DNA from 3 places in the Streptomyces sp. Ac-502 genome. Region 2 is predicted to be linked to each of the others. Evidence: riboswitches for the same ligand, from Rfam matches in the RefSeq annotation. Region 2 holds a riboswitch; each other region holds the start of a gene.

Region 1 (7,803 bases), 2.1 Mb from region 2:
GGTAGCAGTCGCACTCCGCACCATCACACCGGCCCTCTCCCCGGACGCCTCCCACGAAGCCTGGACCTGGCTCTGCGAGGGACGCATGAAGGCCAGGGCAGCCCTACTCCGCCGACAGCCCTACACGGTGACCATCACCCACACCAATACTCGCATCACCTGGACGATCCGCCCAGTGATCTTTCTCCCCCTCGCCCACCGACAGGGCACCGTACTCCCCGCCTGCACAGAGGACTTCAAGCCCCTCCCGCCAGCCTGAGTTACAACTTTCTCTACTGGTTCAAGGCGGCTCGCTCCGCTCCCCGCGCGCGGCCCGGCCCCCGGCCGGGCCGCGCTCATGTCTCCGCCCCGCTCAGCCCGGCCGGCGCCCGCCCCGCGCTCACAGCGATCAGCCACCAGACCTCAAAGAAGGGGTACGTCGTGGCTGGGGCGGTCGGCTCCACGGCTTTAGGCAGCCACTTTGGGGCGAGCCTCTAAGATCATGGCCCCAACGTCGTGCTTTACCGGGCAGGTCCACAGACTGCCCGACGCGCCATCAGCTTACGGGGCCATGATCACTCGCCCCAAAGCAGCTCCCGCCCAAAGCCGCTCCACCGACCTCTGTTTTCGGCCACTGGCTTATATTCGCCTGTCTAGTACTGGGGGCAGCATGCGACGTATGATCCACTCGTCGAAAAATATGATGCGGCTTGAGGGGGCGGCCTAGGATTATGAGCAGCATGAAGCACGTGAGCATGCATGTCGCATCCTTGACGCTTGACGACAACAACCCGCGGCATGCGAAGCAGACAGCGAATGACGCGGAATCTATCGCGGCCCTCTTCGAGAAAGGGCCCGAAAAACTGATCCGCCTTGCCCGGGACATCATTCAGCACGGCATAAACCCGACCGAGCTAGTGGTATGCATGGTCGATGGTGATCGCAATGTAGTTCTGGAGGGTAACCGGAGAGTTGCAGCACTCAAGTTGCTGCATAACCCCAAGCTTGCGCCCACGGAGAATTTGCGAAGGCGGATCGCCGCGATCGCTAAGAGCGGAGAGGTTCCGCGGAGACTTACCTGCGTGATGGCCGACAACCGGCTTCAGGCCGAGCACTGGATCAAGATTCGGCACACTGGTGAAAATGGTGGCATCGGAGTCGTCAGGTGGAGCACCAGTGAGGCGAGCCGGTTCGGGGGAAGGTCTACACCAACAGAAAAGGCTCGGCTGTTCACTGACGCCGTATGCGACTGGTTTCCCGATGACGAGGAATTCCTGTCAAACGTCCACGCCGTCAGGGACGCGAGAATCACCAACCTTGGCCGGATGATTGCCGACCCAACTGTAAGGAACCGGTTGGGAATCGCCTTTGATGGAGACGTGGTACTCAGAAATTTCCCGAGGGGAAAGGTTCGGCCCATCCTCACTCAGCTCTTCGCTGATTTTGCTGGCCCTGTTTCGGTGGACCAGATCAAGACCAAGAGGCAGCGCGAAAAGTATCTTGAAGGAGTAGAAAGCATACTGCCGAAGCTGTCCGACCGGTTGGATGAGCCCGAGAAGTTCTCGAAATACTCCACTGGGGATGAATCGTCGCTAGATAAGACACAAGGGGATGATGCGGAAAAAGACAACAAAAAGCCGCGGCGGAAGCGCCCTGACTTCGAGAAGAAGCTCTTCCAGAACGTGACTCTTAGTCATGTGAGCCTGCGCACGTCTGAGGTACTCGAAGAAGCAAAAACGATCAACATCGAGGATAAGCCGAACACCGCCGCCATCATGGTTCGGGCCGTCGTAGACATTGTGACTACTGACGTAGCAGCACAGCTTGGTTGGAAGCGTAACCAGGACACGCTGAAGGGTAGGATCGGTGCCGTCTTGCACCAGGTGGACCCGGACAAGACCGATGCAACCTTGAGCGATGCGCGGAGGTTTTCGCAGCAGGATGATGGCGCTCTTGTGCTGAAAACGCTGCATACGTTCGTTCACTCGTGGCAGAGCCACCCCTTGACCGTTGAGGTACGGAAATTGAGTATGGCGTACTCGCCTCTGCTGCAGAAGGCGGACCAGTTGCTTGAGAAGAAGAAGCGATGAGGTACCTCAGCCCGCTCCGCTATCCCGGCGGGAAAGCCCGACTCGCGCCATACATCTCGCATATCCTGGCACGACAGCGCCCGCGCCCCCTTTCATACGCAGAAGCCTTTGCGGGGGTGCGGGTGCCGCATTGCGCCTTCTCGTCGACCGAGAAGTCGACCATATCTACATCAACGATCTCGACCCAGGTATCGCCGCACTATGGCGTTGCATATTTCATGACACCGAAAAACTAGCCAGAAAGGTGGAGAGTGAAGAAGTTAGCGTAGACGCATGGCGCCACCATTCGGAAATCTACAAGAATCCTGCCAATAGAAACGACAGCGAACTTGGCTTCGCGACGTTCTTTCTTAATAGATGCAATCGATCGGGGATTTTGCGAGCCCGCCCCATTGGGGGATTGGAGCAAGACGGGAAATGGAAGATTGACGCCCGGTTCAACAGGGAGGCATTGGCTGGCAGAATACGAAATCTAGGCCGTTACTCCGATCAGGTGACCCTATCGGAGATGGATGCGCGAACGTTCATTGAACACCTAGAGCCAAAAAGTAGCGACGTTTTGCTTTACGTAGATCCGCCTTACTTGGTGCAAGGGGACAGGCTCTACCTGGACTCTCTGAGCCAGGAGGATCACCAGGAGCTAGCTAACACGCTGAAAGAAACTTCGTTGCGCTGGCTACTTACATATGATGCGGATGGTCGAGTCACCAGCGATTTGTACAAGGGGCTCCGGTGCGTTGAGTTTGATATACTCCACACGGCGCAGATACAAAGAGTGGGCTCGGAGTACGCCATTTTCGGCAATAAGCTGATATTGCCTGAAGTGACGGGGATTATCGGTGAGGGTGATTTTCGTTGGATGACTTCGAAACGTAAGCAGCGCGCCGCAACGTGATTTGCCGTAAAGACCCATTGCAAACGGTACGCAGAAATTCGCGGTTGCCTGACATCCACGAGTGACATCAACGGCGGCGGACGTCGGCACTCCTGGGCGGCCCGTCGTGGTCAGTTTGACCGGGCAGCCTCCCAGCAATGCCGAGGTTTGATCGAACTTACAAAGCAGATGTCACAGGTTCAAATCCTGTTGTGCCCACCAGCGCGAAGACCCCTCGTCGATCTTGACGGGGGTCTTCGGCGTTCAGGAATGACGTCGACGGCGCGGGCGGCGGTCCCGGTGGTGGGCAGCAGGGGCGTGCGGCCTTGCCGGGCGTCGTGCAGTGGAGCATGCGGAGGTCGGCGTTTTTGGTGACGTGGGTGAAGGAGCGGTAGGGGTTTTGCGGCTCGATTGGTCGGTCGGTGTGAGTGGTGAAGACGTAGTCCGACTGCCGACGACGCGAGGCGGATGGGCTGAGTGGCCTTCTCGTTCCGATGTTGTTCGTCCTTCTTCGCGGTGGTGAGGAAGGGTTCCGCCACCTCGGCCTCGAACAGCGCTACAGGCGCCGGGCGTTCGTGGTCAGGCAGGCCCCAGGTGCCGGAGTCTCGTGCTCAGTCGCCTCTCCGAGGTTCCGCGGCGCAAGCTGCGAACGGTGCGGCTGGGTCGCGAGATCGGGCGGGTGGGCCTCTTGGGGTGGTGAGGTGTCGTGAGGAGATCGTTGGTGTGTGGTATCTGCGGCTGACGTCGGTGATGGCGCGCAGCGGCGGGCCCGGACGGACTTCGGTGGTGATGGTGAAGTACAGGTCCAGGGCGCAGGTGTCGGGTGGCGCTGTGTCGGGGTGTGGTCGACATGCGTGGTGGTCGGTCTCGGTGCACGCTGAGAGCATGGTTGAGCATCCGCCGGTGATCGTCCATCCGCCTTCCTCGTCCGGTGGGCGGCGGGTCACCGTCCATGGGCAGATCGTCGGGCTGGCGCACGGGCGTGGTGATGTCGCCGAATTCCTGCGGCACGCGGGGCTGGCGCCGGATGCCGAGGACATCGATCTGGATGCTCCGGGGCTCGTCGAGTGGCGTGGTGGGGACAAGGACACGTGGAGGGGCGGGGAGGGGGAGATATAGGGAGGAGGTGGAGTGGGGTGGGAACGGTGGGAGTGGGTGCAGGGGAGTTTTGGGGTGTGGGTGGGGGGCTTTGGGGGGGGGAGGTAAGGGTTACGCCTTGTGTGGGGTGGTGTCCGAAGAGTGAGGGTGTGGGCGCGGCGCTGTTGTTCGGCTTTCAAGTGATGTGTATCGTCGGAGTGTGACTTGAAGTTTCAAGTACTTCCGTTGGGGGCGACCCGGCCCTCACGCAGTGCCCGTCGGCCCGGACAGACCAGACAGAAATGAGCGCTCGCATGACCTCCCCCTCAGCCCCCTCCGTAGCCCCCTCCGTGACTACGGCAGCAGCATCGACGACCGTCACGCCGCGACCCCGCACGCGTACGACGTCGGTCTGCTGCTGTTGCGGCTCGCGGTCGGTCTGATCATGGCCGCGCACGGCGCGCAGAAGCTGTTCGGCTGGTTCGGCGGGCCGGGGCTGGACGGGACCGGGCAGTTCTTCACGGCCAGTGGCTACCCGGCCGGCAAGGCCATGGCCGTGGTGGCCGGCCTCAGCGAGACGCTGGGCGGCCTCGGGCTCGTCCTCGGGCTGCTGACGCCGCTGGCGGGCGCGGCGGTCGTCGGGACGATGGTGAACGCGCTGGCCGTGAAGTGGGGCGGCGGCTTCTTCGCGCCCGAGGGCGTCGAGTACGAGCTGCTGCTCACGGCGGGCGCGGGAGCCCTGGCGCTGACCGGGTCCGGCCGGTACGCGGTCGACCGGCTGCTCCCGGTCCTGCGTAACCACCGGCTTGCGTACGGGGTGGCGGCTCTGGTGTTCGGCGTGGTCGTGGCGTTCGTGATGCTGCTGGTGCGCGACTGACGCCTGTGGGAAGCGCGCGGGGCCTGGTGAAGTGATGTGTGTCCGGAGAGAAGCGGAAAGGTGAGGGATTGACGTGGCAGTGCGGCGGCTGAATCACGCGGTGCTCTACGTACGGGACGTGGCGCGCGCCGTGGCCTTCTACACGGAGGCGCTGGGGTTCCGGGTGGACACCGAGATACCGGGGAGGGCCGCGTTCCTCAGTGCCGAGGGGACCGCCAACGATCACGATCTCGGGCTGTTCGCGGTCGGCGCCGGGGCACCCGGTCCCGAGCACGGCCGGGTGGGGCTGTACCACCTGGCCTGGGAGGTCGGCACCCTCGGGGAGCTGGCGGACGTGGCGGCGCACTTGGCGGGGCGGGGCGCGCTGGTCGGCGCCACCGATCACCTGGTGTCCAAGTCGCTGTACGCCAAGGATCCGGACGGCAACGAGTTCGAGGTCATGTGGCGGGTGCCCCGTACGGAATGGCCGGGCCCGGACGAGCCGGACCGGCTGCGCCCGCTCGACCTCGAAGCCGAGCTGGCGCGCTGGGGCCGCGATCTGAAGACGGGCGCGGCGGCCGGTCTGGCGACCTGAGGCGGGCGCGGTGGTCAGGTCGGTGACCTGAGGGCTGGGGCGGTAGCCGACACCGGTTCGGCGCCCGGGGGGCGGGCGCGGCGCCCGGCCCCCGCCCACGGCGCCCGTCCCCCGCCCACGCTGCCCGGGGCAGGCACCCGCAGCGCCCGGCCCGGTGGGTCAGGCGGGCTCCCGGGCCGCCTCCGTGGCCCGCGCCGACCAGCGCTTCTCCACCCCGGCCAGCCGCCAGTACGCCAGCGCCGCCGCCCAGACCACCACGAACAGCCCGACGATGATGAAGCCCACGTTGTCCAGGTCGATCGACGAGATCCAGCCGGTCACGCCGTCCGTCAGGTGCAGTTTCTCGTGCAGGACGGTGACCAGTTCGATGGTCCCGATGAAGAAGGCCACGGCGATCGACAGACCGGTGATCGTGAGGTTGTAGTAGACCTTGCGCACCGGGTTCGAGAACGCCCACTGGTACGCGAAGTTCATGAACGTACCGTCCAGCGTGTCGAACAGGCTCATCCCCGCCGCGAACAGCAGCGGCAGTACCAGGATCGCGTACCAGGGCAGACCGGCCGCCGCGCCGCTGCCCGCCATCACCATCAGTGTCACCTCGGTCGCGGTGTCGAAGCCGAGGCCGAAGAGCAGGCCGAGCGGGTACATCTGGCCGGGTCGGGTGATGGAGCGGGTGAAGCGGCCCAGTACGCGGTTCATGAAGCCGCGGGAGTCGAGGTGCTGCTCCAGCTCCGACTCGTCGTACCGGCCCTGCCGCATCGCCCGGAACACCCGCCAGATGCCCGCCAGCGCGACGAGGTTGAGCGCGGCGATGAGGTAGAGGAAGCTGCCGGAGACCGTGGTGCCCATGGTGCCGAGCACCTGGTGGGTGCTCGATCCGTCGTCGAGCAGGGTGCCGGCCAGCTGCGCGCCGCCCGCGACCAGCGCCGCCATGGCGACGACCACGCTGGAGTGCCCGAGCGCGAACCAGAAGCCCACCGAGACCGGGCGCTTGCCGTCGGCCATGAGTTTGCGGGTGGTGTTGTCGATGGCGGCGATGTGGTCGGCGTCGAAGGCGTGCCGCATGCCGAGGGTGTACGCGGTGACACCGAGACCGACCCCGAAGACCTGCGAGCCCACGGTGTAGTGCTGCGGCACGACCAGCAGGAAGAGCACACCGAACGCGACGACGTGCAGGGCGGCGATGACCGCCATCAGCCCCGCGGTCCGGACAGTGTCCTGCCGCCGCCAGCGGAACCCGGGCAACGGCGCGGAAGAGATCGGGGAGGGCGAAGAAGGGGAAGGAGAAGAGGGGAAGAGGGAGAAGGCGGGTACGGGGTAGGGGAATCGGCGGACAGGGACATCCGGTGGTCACGCTCCAGCACCTCGTGGATCAGTTCGTGAGATGCCGTGGCCGGTCTCCTGGCTGACGGGTGTGCGCGCCCGCCCCTGCCTTCCCGGTCGCGGGCTGCGGCCAGTGGCTCCGTACGGGCGCGGGGCGGGTACGGAAAGGGGCGGGAACTTCCCGATCACAGTGGCGAGGGCCGCTCCGGTCTGGACCTGACGGTCTTCACCGGTCTTCCCGACACCACGGCCCGGACACTGTAACGCCCGGCGGCGGTGTGGTCATCGGATCAATGCGGCGGGAACCCGGGGCACCGTCCGCTCGACTACCTGGTCCCGGGCCCGTGTGCGCGGGCCGTCGGGTGGTCGAGAGGCAGGGAGAGCGGACGTATGCGCCCTCGGATGAATCTGGTGGAGCCGGTGGCCGGAAGCCGGTCGCCGAGAGGCCGGTCGGTGCGGCAAGGCCGGTCGGTCGCGGCGGTGGCGGCCACGGCGGCGGTGGTGCTGGCGGTGGCCGCGCTGGCCACCGGCTGCGGCAGCGACGGCGGGCGTACGGCAGCGGGGGCCGCGGACGGCCAGGGCGACGGAGCGGGTGGCTTTCCCGTCACGGTCACCGATTGCGACGGGCGGCGGACGACGTTCTCCGAGGCGCCGCGGAAAATCGTCACCAGCAATGCGGCGAGCCTGGAAATGCTGCTCAGGCTGGGAGCGGGCGACCGCGTCGTCGGTACCGGATTCCCGCCGGGAAAGGGGAAGTTGCCGCCTGAACTGGACGCCCGGGCACAGCGCGTCCCGGTGCTGGGCAAGACGGTGATTCCGAAGGAGAAGCTGCTCGGTTTCGGAGCCGACGTCTATGTCGACACGTTCGCGTCCATGGGCAACATGGGCGGCGCGGCGACCGGTCCGAGCGAGGAGGAATTCGCCGCGGCGGGCATCAAGCACATCTACCTGGCTTCCACGGCGTGTGCGCCGCGCAAGAAGGTGCCGCAGCGGGACCTGTCCGCGGTGG
Region 2 (7,803 bases):
GGACGCCTACGGGCCGCTGACGGCGACGGTGGCGGCGACGGTGACGGACTGAGCGGGGTACGGGACGGCCGCGGTGCGGGACGGCCGCGATACGGGCCAGCCGCGATACGGGCCGGTTGCACGACGTACTGACCGGCGCTCCCCGCAAAGCCAGCCACCCCCCAAGCCAGCCACCCGCCCCCAAGCCAGCCCCCCCAAAGCCAGCAGGCGGGCGCCCCACCTGGAGCCGCCCGCCCGCATCACCTCTACCTCTCGCCTACTCCCCGAGCAGCCCCGCCAGCGCGCCCAGCGTCTGCGGCAGTTGATCGGCCGCCAGGCCGCCACCCTGGGCGAGTTCGGGGGAGCCGCCGCCCCGCCCGTTCAGCAGGCGCTTGACCAGGTCCGACGCCGAACCCCCGGCGTCCTTGCCGGCCTTGTTCAGCGCGACCACCAGGGCCGCCTTGCCGTCCGTGGCCGAACCGACGGCCACGGCGGCGGGCTGCCCCGCGGGCATCCGGTCCCGTACGGCCATGGCCAGCGCGCGGGCCGCGTCGGCGCCGCCGTCGGCGGTGGCGGTGACCACCAGGAAACCGGCGGCCTGTACGGCGGAACCGGCCAGCTCGGCAGCGCGCGCCACGGTGGCCTGCTGCCGCAGCCGCTGGTTCTCCCGGTCGCTGGCCTTCAGGCGCTCCAGCAGTCCGGCCACCCGGTCGGACAGTTCGGCGCGCGGGGCCTGGATCTGCTCGGCGATCTGGGTGACCAGGTCGCGTTCACGGGCGAGGTAGCCGAAGCCCTCGATGCCGACGGAAGCTTCCAGGCGGCGCATGCCGGCGCCGACGGACGACTCCGCGGTCAGGGCGACGATGCCGACCTGTGAGGCGTGCGAGACGTGCGTACCGCCGCACAGCTCGCGCGACCAGGCGCCGCCGATCTCGACGACCCGCACCTTCTCGCCGTACGTCTCGTCGAAGAGCGCGAGCGCGCCCAGCTCCTTGGCCTCCGGGAGCGTCATCCACTTCACGCCCACCGGCAGGTCGCGGCGGAGCGCCCGGTTGGCGGCCTCCTCGACCTCGCTGCGGGCGGTGGCGGACAGGCCACCGCGCCACGGGAAGTCCAGGCGCAGGTAGCCGGGACGGTTGTACGAGCCGGACTGGAGGGCCGTCGGGCCGAGGATCTCGCGCAGCGCGGCGTGCAGGACGTGCGTACCGGAGTGGGCCTGGCGCGCGCCGAGCCGCCACTCGGGATCGACGGCCGCGTGCAGCGCGTCGCCGAGGGCGAGTTCGCCGGCGGTGATCCGTACCTGGTGGGCGACCAGGCCGGGCACCGGCCGCTGCACGTCCAGCACCTCGGCCTCGACGGAGGTGCCGGACAGCCGCCCGGCGTCGCTGTCCTGGCCGCCGGACTCGGCGTAGAACGGGGTGCGGTCCAGGACGACGGTGACGATCTCGCCCTCGCGGGCCACCGGCACCGGGCCCTGGGCGCCCAGCAGGGCCAGCACCTTGGAGTCGGTCTCCAGGGTGTCCCAGGCGCGCCAGTCGGTGGGCCCGTGCTCGTCCAGGACCGTGCGCAGCGCCGAGGTGTCCACCGCGCCGCCGGACTTGCGGGCGCGGGCGTCGGCGCGGGCCCGTTCGCGCTGCTCGCGCATGAGGGCGGCGAAGCCCTCGCGGTCCACCTCGACGCCCTGTTCGGCGGCCATCTCCAGAGTGAGGTCGATGGGGAAGCCGTACGTGTCGTGCAGGAGGAACGCCTGCTTGCCGGGGAGCGAACGGCCGCCCTCCGACTTGACCTTGGTGACGGCGGTGTCCAGGACGGCGGTGCCCTGGCGCAGCGTCGCCCGGAAGGCGTCCTCCTCGCCGGCCGCCTGGCCCGCGATCCGCTCGTAGGCCTCGGCGACCTCCGGGTAGCTGGGCGCCATGCAGTCGCGGGCGACCGGCAGCAGTTCGGGCAGCGCGCGGTCCTCGTAGCCGAGCTGGCGCATCGAGCGGACGGCGCGGCGCAGGATGCGGCGCAGCACGTAGCCGCGGCCCTCGTTGCCGGGGGTGGTGCCGTCGGCGAGCAGCATCAGGGCCGTACGGACGTGGTCGGCGACCACGCGCAGCCGTACGTCGTTCTGCTCGTCGTCGCCGTAGCGGACCCCGGCGAGGGCGGCGGCGCGGTCCAGGACGGGGCGGGTCTCGTCGATCTCGTAGAGGTTGTCGACGCCCTGGAGAAGGGTGGCCATCCGCTCCAGGCCCATGCCGGTGTCGATGTTCTGGCGGGGGAGTTCGCCGAGGATCGGGTAGCCGGTCTTGCCGGTGCCCTCGCCGCGCTCGTACTGCATGAAGACGAGGTTCCAGAACTCCATGTACCGGTCCTCGTCGACCTCCGGGCCACCCGCCCGGCCGAACTTGGGCCCCCGGTCGTAGTACAGCTCCGAGCAGGGCCCGCACGGTCCCGGCACGCCCATCGACCAGAAGTTGTCCTCGTCACCGCGCGAGACGATGCGCTCCTCCGGAAGCCCGGAGATCTCGCGCCACAGGGTGCGCGCCTCGTCGTCGGAGTGGTGCACGGTGACCCAGATCTTCCCGGGGTCCAGGCCGTATCCGCCGTCGGCGACGGACTTGGTGGACAGCTCCCAGGCGAACCGGATGGCGTCTTCCTTGAAGTAGTCGCCGAGCGAGAAGTTGCCGTTCATCTGGAAGAACGAGCCGTGCCGGGTGGTCTTGCCGACCTCTTCGATGTCCAGGGTCCGCACGCACTTCTGCACGCTGGTCGCCCGCGGCCAGGGCGCCGCCACCTCACCGGTCAGGTACGGCTTGAAGGGCACCATGCCCGCGTTGACGAACAGCAGGGTCGGGTCCGGCGTCGGCAGCGGCGCGCTGGGGACGACGGTGTGGCCGCGCTCGGCGAAGAAGTCGAGGAAGCGGGCGCGGATCTCGGCGGTACGCAAAGGGGGCTCCGGGGCGGTCGGTGGCGGTGGCGGAAGGGGGCGGTGGCGGTCGGCCGTCGGGCCGTCAGGCTGCGGTCGCCGCCGCGGCCCGTGCCGCCCTGGCGACCGGGTGCAGGGCCGCGTACTCCAGCGGCGCCGACGGGTCGATCGAGAGGTCCAGCGGAGCCGGTCCGGCGCCCGCCCGTACGAGCAGGTCGCCGACGGCGGCGATCATCGCGCCGTTGTCCGTGCACAGCCGCAGGGGCGGCACGCGCAGCGTGATGCCCGCCTTCTGGCAGCGCTCCTCGGCGAGGGACCGGACGCGCGAGTTGGCGGCGACGCCGCCCACCACCACCAGGGTGCCCACGCCGTGCTCCTTGCAGGCCGCGACGGCCTTGCGGGTCAGGACGTCGGCGACCGCCTCCTGGAGGGAGGCCGCGCCGTCCGCGACAGGCAGTTCGCCGTCGGCGTGCCGTTCGGCCCAGCGCGCGGCGGCCGTCTTGAGGCCGGAGAAGGAGAAGCCGTACGGGTCGTCACGCGGCCCGGTAAGCGGCCGCGGGAACGCGACGGCCTTCGGGTCGCCCTCGCGCGCGGCCCGGTCGATCGCGGGGCCGCCCGGGTACGGCAGGCCGAAGACCCGCGCGACCTTGTCGAAGCACTCCCCGGCGGCGTCGTCGAGGGTGTCGCCGAGGTGCACGATCGGGTCGCGCGCCAGGTCCCGTACGAGGAGGAGGGAAGTGTGCCCGCCGGAGACGATGAGCACCATGCAGGGGTCGGGCAGCGGGCCGTGCTCCAGGGTGTCGGCGGCGACGTGCCCGGCGAGGTGGTGCACCCCGTACAGCGGCACGCCCAGCCCGTACGCCAGGCCCTTGGCACCGGCCAGACCGACCTGGAGGGCGCCCGACAGGCCGGGGCCGGTGGTCACGGCCACCGCGCCGATGTCGGCCATGGTCAGGCCCGCGTCGTCGAGCGCGCGGTGCACGACGGGGGCGAGGGAGTGCACATGGGCGCGGGCCGCGATCTCCGGCACGACGCCGCCGTAGCGCGCGTGCTCGTCCATGCTGGACGCCACCGCGTGCCCGAGCAGCTTGCCGTCGCGGACCAGGCCCGCCCCGGTCTCGTCGCAGGAGGACTCGATCCCCAGCACCACTGGAGAGCCTGGAGATGCCACCGCACCGCTCCTTCGTACCCGTTTCGTACCCGGCCTCGTCGCCGCCTTGCCGCACGTGAGGCGTCTTGCCGCACGCGAGCCGCCCTGCTGCACGAGAGGCGCCTCGCCGCACGCGAGCCGCCTTGTTGCAAGCGATGTGCAACAACCCGTCTCCGACCAGGATACGGCGGCCCGAACCGGCCCGGGCGGGGGCCGCGGGCGGGCCGGGCGAGGCTGCGGACAGGCCGGATGGGGGCCGTGGGCGGGCCGGTGCCGCCTGGGAGGGGCAGTGGGGCGGTCCCGTGCCGCCAGGGAGGGGCCGTGGGACGGTCCGGTGCAGCCCGGGAAGTGTCGCGGGACGGGCCGGTGCCCCCCGGGAGGGGCCGGTGCGCCCCCCGGGAAGGTCCGCAGGACAGTCCGCGCCGGCGGTCACGGCGCCCCAGGAGCCGCCAACCCGTCGAGTTCCCCCGCCACCCGCACGTTCCACCGGCCGTCCCGCCCGCTCAGCGCCGTCACGGTCAGCGGCGGTACGTCCACCCGCCAGAAGGACGAGGGCGGGGCCCCCAGGGCGCACACCACGGACGCACGTACGACGTCCGGCTCCACTACGGCCACGATCCGGCCGCCCTCCGCCGCGAGGCCCGCCAGCCAGTCCGCCACCCGTCCGAGCAACTGCGCCAGCGTCTCGCCGCCGTGCGGCGCGCTGTCCGCGTCGGACAGCCAGGCCGTGACTGCCGCGGGCTCGGCGGCCAGCACGTCCTCCAGGGCCAGCCCCCGCCAGCGGCCCATCGCCCGGCCCGCCGCGCCCGGGTCCGGCTCCGCCCGCAGGCCGAGCGCCTCGGCCGTCTCCCGGCAGCGCGCGGAAGGGGAGGTCAGGGCCCGGTCGGCGGGCAGGGCGGCGGCAGCGGGGCGGGCGGCGCGGGCGCGGCGCAGCCCGCCCGGTGTCAGGGATTCGCCGGCCGGGAAGCGCACCGCGCCCAGGGCGTCGTCGAAGGACGGTGAGACCAACATCACCCGAGTTGTCATGCGCACCTCTTTCGACGCGGAAATCTGATGGCGCACCAGGGAACAGCGGGGCGCGCGACCACCGCCGTGCACCCGCACGCCCGCCCGCGGGCCCTTCTCCCCGTCGCCGCCACGCGGTACGTTCCCGATGATATTGACGATGACATGACGGAAGCCGGTGGAATTCCGGCGCGGTCGCGCCACTGTGAACCCGCACCGGTCCCGTACGGGGCCGACGGGCGAGCCAGACCCGTCCTGTCGTCACGGCTCCCCGACCGGGACGCGAGTTCCCCCAGGAGGTTCCCGACATGGCCCATTCCGTCGCGCCGCCGGCCACCGGCCACGCCGCGCCCGCCCCCTCCCCGTCCGGACGGTCCTGCCGTGGGCGGTCTTCGGCGGCGTCCTCATGCTCGTCCTGCTCTACTTCGTCGGCGCCGAACAGGGCGCCACCGCGCTGCTCTCCGGCACCGGCGTGCACGAGTGGGTCCACGACGGACGCCATCTGCTCGGCTTCCCCTGCCACTGACCGGGGGCCTTCGCACATGAACTCCGCCACCGTCAGGTCCCTCCTGGTGCGCGGCATGCTGGCCGGCCTCGCCGCCGGCCTGCTCGCCCTGCTCGTCGCCTACCTGCTGGGCAAACCGCAGGTCGACGCCGCCATCGCCTTCGAGGACGCGCACGCCCACGAACACGAGGCCGAGGTCGTCAGCCGCGCGGTGCAGTCCACCGCGGGCCTGGCCACCGGCGTCCTGGTGTACGGCGTCGCGCTGGGCGGGATCGCCGCCCTGGCCTACTGCTTCGCCCTCGGGCGCGTCGGCCGCTTCGGCCCCCGCGCCACCGCCCTGCTGCTCTCCGGGGCCGCCTTCGGCGCGGTCTACCTCGTACCGTTCCTGAAGTACCCGGCCAACCCGCCGTCCGTCGGAGACCCCGACTCCATCGGCACCCGCACCGCGCTGTACTTCCTCATGATCGCCCTCAGCGTGCTGCTGGCCGTCGCCGCCGTCCTCCTCGGCAAGCGGCTCGCACCCCGCCTGGGCACCTGGTACGCGACGGTCGCCGCCCTGGCAGCCTTCGCCGCGGCCGTCGGCCTCGCCTACGCGTTCCTCCCGGCCGTCAACGAACTCCCCGCCGACTTCCCGGCCCTGCTGCTCTGGAAGTTCCGCCTCTCCGCACTCGGCGTCCAGCTCGCCCTGTGGACCGCCTTCGGCCTGCTCTTCGGCGAACTGGCCGAGCGGGCCACCGGGGTACGGGCGGGCGCCGCTCCGCGCGGGGCGGACGGGGGTCCTGTGCCGTCGGCGCGCTGAGCCGGGTCGACACTGCGGTTCCGGAGCGCGGACATCCGCCGCGGTCCGGAACCGTATGCCTTGTCAGGCGGCGTACAGCCGGCCGGAGTGCCGACACCGCCCCTCAGGCAGGGCGGGCCAGCAGCAGCGTCCACCACGGGCCGCGGTCGTCCGTGCCGCTGTTGATCCCCACCCCCGCGTGCCGGAACGCGCAGTCCGCCAGCACCACCTGGTGCTCCGGACTGCGCGCCCACGCCCGCACCACCTCCGCGGCCCCCTGCTGGCCGCGCGCGATGTTCTCGCCCGCGCGGCGCCAGTCGTACCCGACGGCCGAGAGCCGGCTGCCGGGGCCGGAGCCGCCGCGTTCCCGGTGCGAGAGCGAGCCCTCGCGGGCCATGTGGTCGCTGTGCCGCTGAGCGGCCTTGGTGACCGTACGGTGCGTCCTCACGGGACGGCAGCCGGCCTTCGCCCGCTCCCGGTTGACCAGCCGGACGACGGCCGCCCTGGTCGTCGCGGCGTTACCGGGGGCGCGGGCGGTGCCCGGGGCCCGCAGAGCCCGTGAGTCCGGGGCCGCGTAGGGCGACAGGGCCGGGTGGGTCAGCAGCGTCTCGTATGACGAAAGGGCGGTGTACGCGGCTTCCGGCAGCCCCGATCGCCCGCCCGGAGGCTTCGCGGCGGCGGCCCCGCCCACCGTCAGGCCCGCCAGGGCCAGTACCGCCACCACCGCCCGTACCGCGTACCGCGCCGTCCGCCGGTCCGCTCCGCGCCCCCGGCGCACGCGAGGCCCCGCCGCCGCGCCCCGGCCCGCGGTCACGTCCGTACTCCTGCCCGAACGCCGGCCCGTACTCCCGCGCTGACGTCCACCCGTACTCCCGCCCATTCGGCCCCAGTTCCTCGACAGTCATCGGCTGTGGCGACCGGTCGTCGCCCGGCCGGCGCCGTACCCGGCAGCCGGCCCGGTGACAGTCTTGCCGTCCCCGCCCCCGCGTCTGTCGTCCGCGGCCGATACCCGACCCGTTCGGCTGTACGGGCCGCCCGCCCCGCTGACGTACGTCAGATCCATGCCGGCCCGAAACGGGTACCCGCCCGCCCCGCTGACGTACGCCAGAGCCATCCCCGCCCGAAACGGGTACCCGCCCGCCCATGACCACCAGCACGCCGACACCTGCCCCCGCCCCCACTCCGACCCCGGCCCCCACTCCGACCCCCACCCCCACTCCGACCCGCGACTCCACCCCCGCTCCGACTCCGACCTCCGCCCCCTCTCCCAACCCCACTCCCACCCCCAACCCCACCCCCGTCTCCGCCGTCCGCGGCCCCCTCGTCCGCTTCCGGGCCGACCCCTTCCGTACCGCCGCTCCCGCGGAAGCCCTCGTCCACGACCCCGACGGGCTGCTGATCTGCGAGGCCGGCCGCATCACCGCCGCAGGTCCGTACGCAGCCCTCCGCGACCGGCTGCCGCCCGGCACCGCACCCGT
Region 3 (7,803 bases), 2.9 Mb from region 2:
GGCCCGCAGGCTGCGGAAAGGCGGCCCCGGACGAGACGCGGGAACGGACCAACCGGAGGACGCACGGAAACGGCCCACCCCGCCGCTCGGCGACGGTCCGCCCCAGCGAGCGCCCGGAAACGATCCGCCCAGAGAGAGCGCGAGAACGACCGTTCCAGCGGGTGCACGCGAACGACCAGGCCGCAGGCCGCGCAGGAACGGTCGTCCCGAAGGCCGAGGCCGCACAGGGACAACCGCCCCGAAGGCCGCACAGGCCCGACCACACCACACTGGAGGCCACGCAGGATCAACCGGCCGGAGGCCGGACAGGGCTGACCGCCCCAAAGGCCGCACAGCGAGAGCCGACCCCGAGGCCGCACGGAAGCGACCGCCCGAAGGCCGCACGGGCACGACACGGCCACTCCGGGAAGCCGCGCCGCCGGCTCACATGAGGGGGTGAGGAAGCGGCGGAGCGTTTCTTCGTACGTGGCCGGGTCGGCGTTCCACATGGCGGCGTGCGGGGCGTGCGGTACCGGGTGCAGCGTGATCAGGTCGGGGCGGCGGGAGGCCAGTTCGCGGGAGGCCGACCAGGGGGCCAGGGTGTCGTCGGGCCCATGGATCAGCAGGGTCGGCACGGTGAGCAGGTCGGCGGTCCAGGCTTCGGCCAGCCGTCCGGCGTGCAGCCCGGTGCTGCCCTCGGCGGCGCGTACGGCCAGCGGGAGCAGCGGGCGGGGGACGCGGCGGGCGGCGGCCAGGGCGCGGACGGTGGCCTGCCAGTCCAGGACCGGCGAGTCCAGCACGAGGCCGGCGATGCGGTCGCGGACCGCGGAGTTGGCGGCGGCGTGCAGGGCCATGGAGGCGCCGGTGGACCAGCCGTGCAGGACGACGCGTTCGGCGCCGTACTGGACGGCGTAGCGGATCGCGGCGTCCAGGTCGCGCCATTCGGAGTCGCCGAGGTGGCTGATGCCGTCGGCGGTGTGCGGAGCGCCGACGTCGTTGCGGTAGGCGAGGTCCAGGACGGGCAGCCGCTGGTCGCTGAGGAACGGCATGACCACCATGGGGTGCTCCCGGGTGGTGCCCAGGCCGTGCACGGTGATGACCCAGGTCTCCCGGGCGCCCGGCACGAACCAGGCGGGCAGGGCGCCCAGTTCTCCGGGGATGTCGACGTCGGCGGCGTCGAGGCCGAGCGCGTCGCGCGGGTTGCCGATGTGCACCTGGGGTGTCAGGCGCATCCTCGCGCCCGGCTGGAGGGTGCCGTGGGTGACCCGCTCCAGGCGGCGGACGACGGTGTCCGCCGGGTGCGGCACGTCGTCCAGCAGGGGGCCGACGATGGCATGGCCGCCCGCGCCGGTGAGGCCGTAGGTGCCGGGGCGCAGCGAGGCGAGGCTGCGGGTGAGGGTGATCCGCCCGGGGCCGGTGGCATGCACCGTGAGCCGGGGGTCGCCCGGCAGCGGCCGGTCGGGCGCGGGTTTGAGGACCATGTCGCTGGCGTACCGGCCGGCCGCCACCGCGGCCGCGCCGGTACCGATCACCGTGGTGGCGGCTGCTGCCGCGGTACCCAGACGCATCCTCCCCAGTGTGGGCGGGCGTCGCGGCCGCGGCCAGTGGGCGCGCGCGCCCGGGTGACGGCGGGCGGGCCCGCGGGCGGTCGGGCGAGGCCCGGTCGCTGTCGCGTGAGGTACGGGGGCCCGGGTGCCTCAGGCAGGGCCCGGCTGCCATCGGACGAGGCCCGGCGGTCGTCGCCCGTCGCCGTACGCCGTCGCCCGTCGCCCGTCGCCGTACGCAGCGGCCCTGCCCGTCAGCGGCGCTATCCGTCAGCGACCCTGCCCGTAGCCGCGCAGCTGCTCGCCGGCCGCGTCGAGCTGTTCCGGCGTGAGCAGGGTGGGTGTGCGGCCGGGCAGCGAGCCGGCGGCGAGCCAGACGCGGCACATCCACTCCAGCTGGGCGGTGCGGTCGTACGCCTCGTCAAGGGTGTCGCCGTGGACGATGGTGCCGTGGTTCTGGAGGAGGCAGCCGGTGCGGTCGCGCAGGGCGGCGAGCATGTTCCCGGCCAACTCCTCGGTGCCGTAGAGGGCGTACGGCGCGACGCGGACGGGCCCGCCGAGGGCCGCGGTCATGTAGTGCACCGGCGGGAGTTCGGTGACGAGGGTGGAGACGGCGGTGGCGTGGGCCGCGTGCGTGTGTACGACCGCGGTGGCGTCGGTGGCGCGGTAGACGGCCAGGTGCATGGGGAGTTCGCTGGTGGGCCGCAGCGTGCCGCGGGTCTGGCGGCCTTCGAGATCCACCGCGGTGAGGTCACCGGGCCCGAGCCGGTCGTAGCGGACGCCGCTGGGGGTGACCAGCACGAGGTCGCCGACGCGCACGGAGACGTTGCCGGAGGTGCCGACGACCAGGCCGTCGGCGACCGTGCGGCGGGCGGTGGCGACCAGCTCGTCCCAGGCGTGGTCGAGGGCTTCCGGGTCCGTCATGCGTGTGCCTCCGGTGTGCGGTGCGGGCGGGGTCCGGTGGGGGCGCGCGGGCGTGGTGCGCGCGGGGCTGCCGACACCGTACGGGGCTGGTGGGTACCCGTGGGGCGGATCCCGGCCCTCCGGTATCCGCCATGTCGGACCGGCGGTACCTCGGGCGGACTTGACCGGGCGACGACCGTCTTGTGGTGATCTCTCGGTACGCTTCCGGAGCTTTGTCATGCACGTAGCGCCTGTCATGCACGTCGCCATCTGTCATGCACGTAGCCATCGGGGGAATTCCTGGGGGAACCATGGCCCGTGACCGCGATCGCCCGTCCGGTACGCAACAGCCGTCCCACCAGCCGCCCGACGCGCAGCGCCCGCCCGACACACAGCGCCCACCCCACCGTCCCTCCCGCCGCCCGCGCAACCGCCAGCACCGGCTGGCCGCCGGGGCCCTGGCGCTCGGCACGCTCACCGGCGTCCTGTCCACCGCCCTGCCCACGGCCCCCGCCGCCGAGGCCTCCGGCAAGCCCGTCGGGCACGACGTCTCCTCGCGCCAGGGGAGCGTCGACTGGAAGTCCGTACGGGCGAAGGGCGGCCGTTTCGTGTACGTGAAGACCACCGAGTCGACCTGGTACCGCAATCCGCACTTCCCACGGCAGTACCGCGGCGCGCGCAAGGCGGGCCTGCTGCACGGCGCGTACCACTTCGGCGTACCGAACGCGTCCTCCGGCCGCGCGCAGGCCCGGTACTTCCTGCGGCACGGCGGCCACTGGAAGGCGGACGGCTGGACGCTGCCTCCGGCGCTCGACCTGGAGCACAACCCGTACGACCGGGAGCACGCCTGCTACGGGATGAGCGGCACCGCGCTGGTCCGGTGGGTCCGCGGCTTCAGCAACGAGGTGCTGCGGCAGACCGGTCGGCGGCCGGTGATCTACACGACGGCCCGGTGGTGGAACGGCTGCACCGGCGGCAGCCGGGCGTTCGCCGCCACCCCCTGTGGCTGGCCCACTGGCACAGCACCCCGGGCAAGCTGCCCGCCGGCTGGCCGTACCCGAGCATCTGGCAGCACGCCGGAGCCGGCGCGCTGCCCGGCGACCAGAACAAGTGGAACGGCACGGTCACCGGGCTACGGCGCTTCGCACGGGGCTGACACGCCGACCGGGCACCCCGACGCGCCCGACACCGCGACACCCCGACGCGCCCGGCATCCCGCCACGCTCGACCCCGGTACGCCTGCGCCACCCAAAACGCCCGGCCCCGACACGCCCGCCCCCAACACGCCCGCCCCCCGACGCACCCGCCCCCGGTACGCCTGCGCCGCACGAGGCGCCCGTGCTGATACGCATGGGCCCCGGGAGACGGCCTGGACGCCTCCGCACCACCCCTGCGGGGGCGTCACTGTGGCGCCCGCCCCAGTTCACCTTCCGTTCACCCGTCGTCCGTACGGTCCCGAGCGTCACTGCCCAACGAACTGATTGCCTGGGTGAATGGAACACATCACGCTTCTCATCGGGATCGTGATCGTCACGGCCTTGGTGTTCGACTTTACGAACGGCTTCCACGACACGGCCAACGCCATGGCCACCACCATTTCCACCGGGGCACTCAAGCCCAAGATCGCGGTGGCGATGTCGGCGGCCCTCAACCTGGTCGGCGCGTTCCTGTCGGTGGAGGTCGCCAAGACCATCTCCGGCGGGATCATCGACGAGACCGCCGGCATCAGACCAGAAGTGATCTTCGCCGGGCTGGTCGGCGCCATCGTCTGGAACCTGGTCACCTGGCTGGCCGGGCTCCCCTCCAGCTCCTCGCACGCCCTCTTCGGCGGTCTGATCGGCGCGACCCTGGTGGCCGTCGGCCCGAGCGGCGTGCACGGCGGCGCGGTGGTCATGAAGGTCCTCATCCCGGCCGTCGCCGCTCCGATCGTGGCCGGTCTGGCCGCGACGGCCGCGACCCGGCTGACCTACCGGCTGGCCCGCGACCGCGCCGAGGAGGACACCGCCAAGGGCTACCGCGCCGGGCAGATCGCCTCAGCCGCCCTGGTCTCCCTCGCGCACGGCACCAACGACGCCCAGAAGACGATGGGTGTGATCACCCTCGCGCTGATCACCGGCGGTGTGGTCGCCCCGCACGCCGACCCGCCGCTGTGGGTCATCGCCTCGGCCGGTCTGGCCATCGCGCTCGGCACGTACCTGGGCGGCTGGCGGATCATCCGCACGATGGGCAAGGGCATCACCGACATCCAGCCGCCGCAGGGCTTCGCCGCCCAGACCGGCGCCGCGGCCACCATCCTGGCCTCCTCCCACCTCGGCTTCGCGCTCTCCACCACCCAGGTCTGCTCCGGTGCGGTCATGGGCTCCGGCCTGGGCCGCAAGGGCGGCGTGGTGCACTGGTCCACGGCGGGCCGGATGGCCGCCGCCTGGGGTCTGACGCTGCCGGCCGCCGGTCTGGTCGCCGCGGGCGCCGCGCTCCTGGCGGACCAGGGCGACTGGGGCATCGCGACCGTCGCCGTGCTGGCGCTCGCCGTCTGCGGCGCGATCTGGGTGGCCTCCCGGCGCAAGCCGGTGGACCACACCAACGTCAACGAGGGCCCGGCCGCCGAGCCCGCCGGTGTCGTCACCGCCGCCTTGCAGGCCGTCTCCCCGCCTCCCGCGGGCCCGGTCGCGGCGGGCGCGGCCGCCATCCCGGCCCCCGCCGTGGCCGGGGCCCGGATCGCGGACCCGGTCGGTGCCGCCCCGGTGATCGCCGCCCCGGTGGCCGCCCACCCGCACGAGAAGCGCGCCGGGCGCCGTGCCAAGGCCGGCTCGGCCGCCGGCTGACCCGGCCGCACGGCTCCCACGAAGGAACGAGAACGCAATGAGCATCGACTGGGCAGCTCTCGGCCAGGTCTTCGGCGTCACGCTGTTCGTGACGGTCGGGATCGTGGGCCTGTTCACCCTCGGCATCGTCGGCACGTCCCGTAAGCCGCGGCAGGAGGGCGCGCCGGTGACCGCCGGCGGGCCCGCCGGCTCCGGCGGGGCGGCGCGGGCCGGGGCGTACGCCTGCTTCGCGCTGTGCGCCGCGGCCGTGGCGTACGGGATCTACCTGATCGTCGCCGCCTGAGCCGCGGCACGACACGGCACCACCGCGTCCGGTGGCCGCGGCGTCCCCGCCACGGCCACCGGACGTCTGTGTTCTGGGACACAGGCAGCGCCACCACCCCGCACCGCAGGTCAAGCGTGAGTTGACGGGCTTGGCGGAGCGTGGTGGACTGCCGGAGCCAATCGGCGACAGATGAGGAAGTCCGGTGAGAATCCGGCGCGGTCCCGCCACTGTCACCGGGGAGCGCCCCTCCACCAAGGGCCACGGTCCGCGTCCCGCGACGCAGGTTCCCGTACGGACTGGAAGGCCGGGGGAAGCGCCGATCCGGGGAGCCAGGAGACTCTTGTCGCCGTACCCGTCGAGCCAGGGCGCGGACCCTGAGTGAGGACCTACCGCCATGCCCGGCCGCAGTGCGCAATCTGCTGGACGTACCCCCACGCCATCCCTCCGAGGCGCGACGGCGGTCTGATCCGATGCGTGCCGAACACGCCGGCTACGCGTGCGGCGCGGCCCTCGGTTTCCTCGGCGACCTGGTCGTGGGCGACCCCCGGCGCGGCCACCCCGTGGCCGCTTTCGGGCGGGCCGCGGCCGCCGTGGAACACCGTCTGTGGCGCGACCACCGCGGGACCGGCGCCCTGCACACCGCGCTGCTCGCGGGCGGTACCGCCGCCGGTGCCGCGCTGCTCGACCGCGCCGTACGCCGCTCCCCCGCCGCCTTCCCCGCCTCCGTCGCGCTGACCGCCGCCGCCACCTGGGCCGTCCTGGGCGGCACCTCGCTGGGCCGCGAGGCGCGGGCCGTCGGCGGCGCGCTCGCGGCGGGCGACCTGGACGTGGCGCGCGAGCGGCTGCCGCATCTGTGCGGGCGCGACCCGCAGGCCCTGGACGGGCAGCAGATGGCGCGCGCGGTGGTCGAGTCCGTCGCCGAGAACACCTCGGACGCGGTGGTCGGCGCCCTGGTCTGGGGCGCGGTCGCCGGTGTGCCGGGGCTGCTGGCCTTCCGGGCCGTGAACACGCTGGACGCGATGGTGGGGCACAAGTCGCCGCGCCACCGCCGCTTCGGCTGGGCTTCGGCCCGCCTCGACGACGTGGCCGGTTACCCCGGCTCCCGGCTGACCGCCGCGTTGGCGGTGCTGGCCGGGCCGGACCGGCGGGGCGCGCTGCGCGCCTGGCGGCAGGACGGTCCGTCCCACCCGAGCCCCAACGCGGGCCCGGTGGAGGCCGCTTTCGCGGGCGCGCTGGGCGTACGGCTGGGCGGCACCCTGGCGTACGGCGGCCGGGTCGAGCACCGGCCGGTGCTCAACGGCGACGCGGGCCGGCCGGTCGCGGTGCCGGACATCGAGCGGGCCGTGACCCTGTCGCGCCGGGTGAGCGTGCTGGCCCTGGCGGCCACGGTCGCGGGCCGGCTGGCGGCGGGGGCGGTACGACGGTCCCGTACGGCCGGGGCAGTACAGCGATCCCGTACGGCCGGACCGGCGCAGCGATCCCGTGCAGCCGGATCGGTACGACGATCCCGCACCGCCGGGAGGGCCAAGTGAGCAGCGAAGTGCGGACGGCGAGGAGTGCCACGTGAACGGACCGGGTCAAGCGCCGCTCGGCGGCGGGCTGCTGGTGGCGGGCACCACGTCCGACGCGGGCAAGAGTGTGGTGACGGCGGGCATCTGCCGCTGGCTGGCCCGCAAGGGCGTCAAGGTGGCGCCCTTCAAGGCGCAGAACATGTCGCTGAACTCGTTCGTGACGCGCGAGGGCGCGGAGATCGGGCGGGCGCAGGCCATGCAGGCCGCGGCGGCGCGCGTCGAGCCGAGCGCGCTGATGAATCCGGTGCTGCTGAAGCCGGGCAGTGACCGCAGCAGCCAGGTCGTGCTGATGGGCAAGCCGGTGGGCGAGCTGAGCGCGCGCGGCTACCACGCGGGCCGGCAGGAGCAGTTGCTCGGTACGGTCACGGACTGCCTCCAGGAGCTGCGCCGTACACACGACGCGGTGATCTGCGAGGGCGCGGGCAGCCCGGCCGAGATCAACCTGCGGCGTACCGACATCGTGAACATGGGCATCGCGCGCGCCGCCCGTATCCCGGCCGTGGTGGTCGGCGACATCGACCGGGGCGGGGTGTTCGCCTCGTTCTTCGGCACCACGGCGCTGCTGTCCCCGGAGGACCAGGCGCTGGTCGCGGGCTACCTCGTCAACAAGTTCCGCGGCGATGTGACGCTGCTGGAGCCGGGCCTGGACATGCTGAAGGAGCTGACCGGGCGGCCCACCCTCGGGGTGCTGCCGTTCGCGCACGGCCTCGGCATCGACG

What was found. A riboswitch is a leader RNA that binds a small molecule or an ion and turns the genes downstream of it on or off. The one in region 2 is predicted to bind cobalamin.
Region 1: another riboswitch for cobalamin. It lies ahead of ACEXOX_RS16420 (HoxN/HupN/NixA family nickel/cobalt transporter); the one in region 2 lies ahead of ACEXOX_RS26170 (CbtB-domain containing protein).
Region 3: another riboswitch for cobalamin. It lies ahead of ACEXOX_RS13135 (cobalamin biosynthesis protein); the one in region 2 lies ahead of ACEXOX_RS26170 (CbtB-domain containing protein).

What each region holds. Positions count from the first base shown of each region.
Region 1 covers NZ_JBHFFO010000001.1:3,637,495-3,645,297, reverse strand. The annotation lists gene ACEXOX_RS16450 (hypothetical protein) at 1-259, shown strand, start outside; gene ACEXOX_RS16445 (hypothetical protein) at 720-2,069, shown strand; gene ACEXOX_RS16440 (DNA adenine methylase) at 2,200-2,964, shown strand; gene ACEXOX_RS16435 (hypothetical protein) at 3,829-4,062, shown strand; gene ACEXOX_RS16430 (DoxX family protein) at 4,388-4,897, shown strand; gene ACEXOX_RS16425 (VOC family protein) at 4,971-5,471, shown strand; gene ACEXOX_RS16420 (HoxN/HupN/NixA family nickel/cobalt transporter) at 5,631-6,665, opposite strand; cobalamin riboswitch at 6,845-7,058, opposite strand; partial or broken gene ACEXOX_RS16415 (ABC transporter substrate-binding protein) at 7,293-7,803, shown strand, end outside.
Region 2 covers NZ_JBHFFO010000001.1:5,762,780-5,770,582, forward strand. The annotation lists gene ACEXOX_RS26150 (carbon-nitrogen hydrolase) at 1-52, shown strand, start outside; gene alaS (alanine--tRNA ligase) at 257-2,908, opposite strand; gene tsaD (tRNA (adenosine(37)-N6)-threonylcarbamoyltransferase complex transferase subunit TsaD) at 2,973-4,037, opposite strand; gene ACEXOX_RS26165 (histidine phosphatase family protein) at 4,467-5,063, opposite strand; cobalamin riboswitch at 5,172-5,315, shown strand; partial or broken gene ACEXOX_RS26170 (CbtB-domain containing protein) at 5,351-5,568, shown strand; gene ACEXOX_RS26175 (CbtA family protein) at 5,585-6,346, shown strand; gene ACEXOX_RS26180 (CAP domain-containing protein) at 6,450-7,139, opposite strand; partial or broken gene guaD (guanine deaminase) at 7,469-7,803, shown strand, end outside.
Region 3 covers NZ_JBHFFO010000001.1:2,902,785-2,910,587, forward strand. The annotation lists partial or broken gene ACEXOX_RS13110 (alpha/beta hydrolase) at 432-1,547, opposite strand; gene ACEXOX_RS13115 (class II aldolase/adducin family protein) at 1,794-2,447, opposite strand; partial or broken gene ACEXOX_RS13120 (lysozyme) at 2,738-3,582, shown strand; gene ACEXOX_RS13125 (anion permease) at 3,920-5,248, shown strand; gene ACEXOX_RS13130 (hypothetical protein) at 5,286-5,531, shown strand; cobalamin riboswitch at 5,703-5,853, shown strand; gene ACEXOX_RS13135 (cobalamin biosynthesis protein) at 5,984-7,045, shown strand; partial or broken gene ACEXOX_RS13140 (cobyric acid synthase) at 7,077-7,803, shown strand, end outside.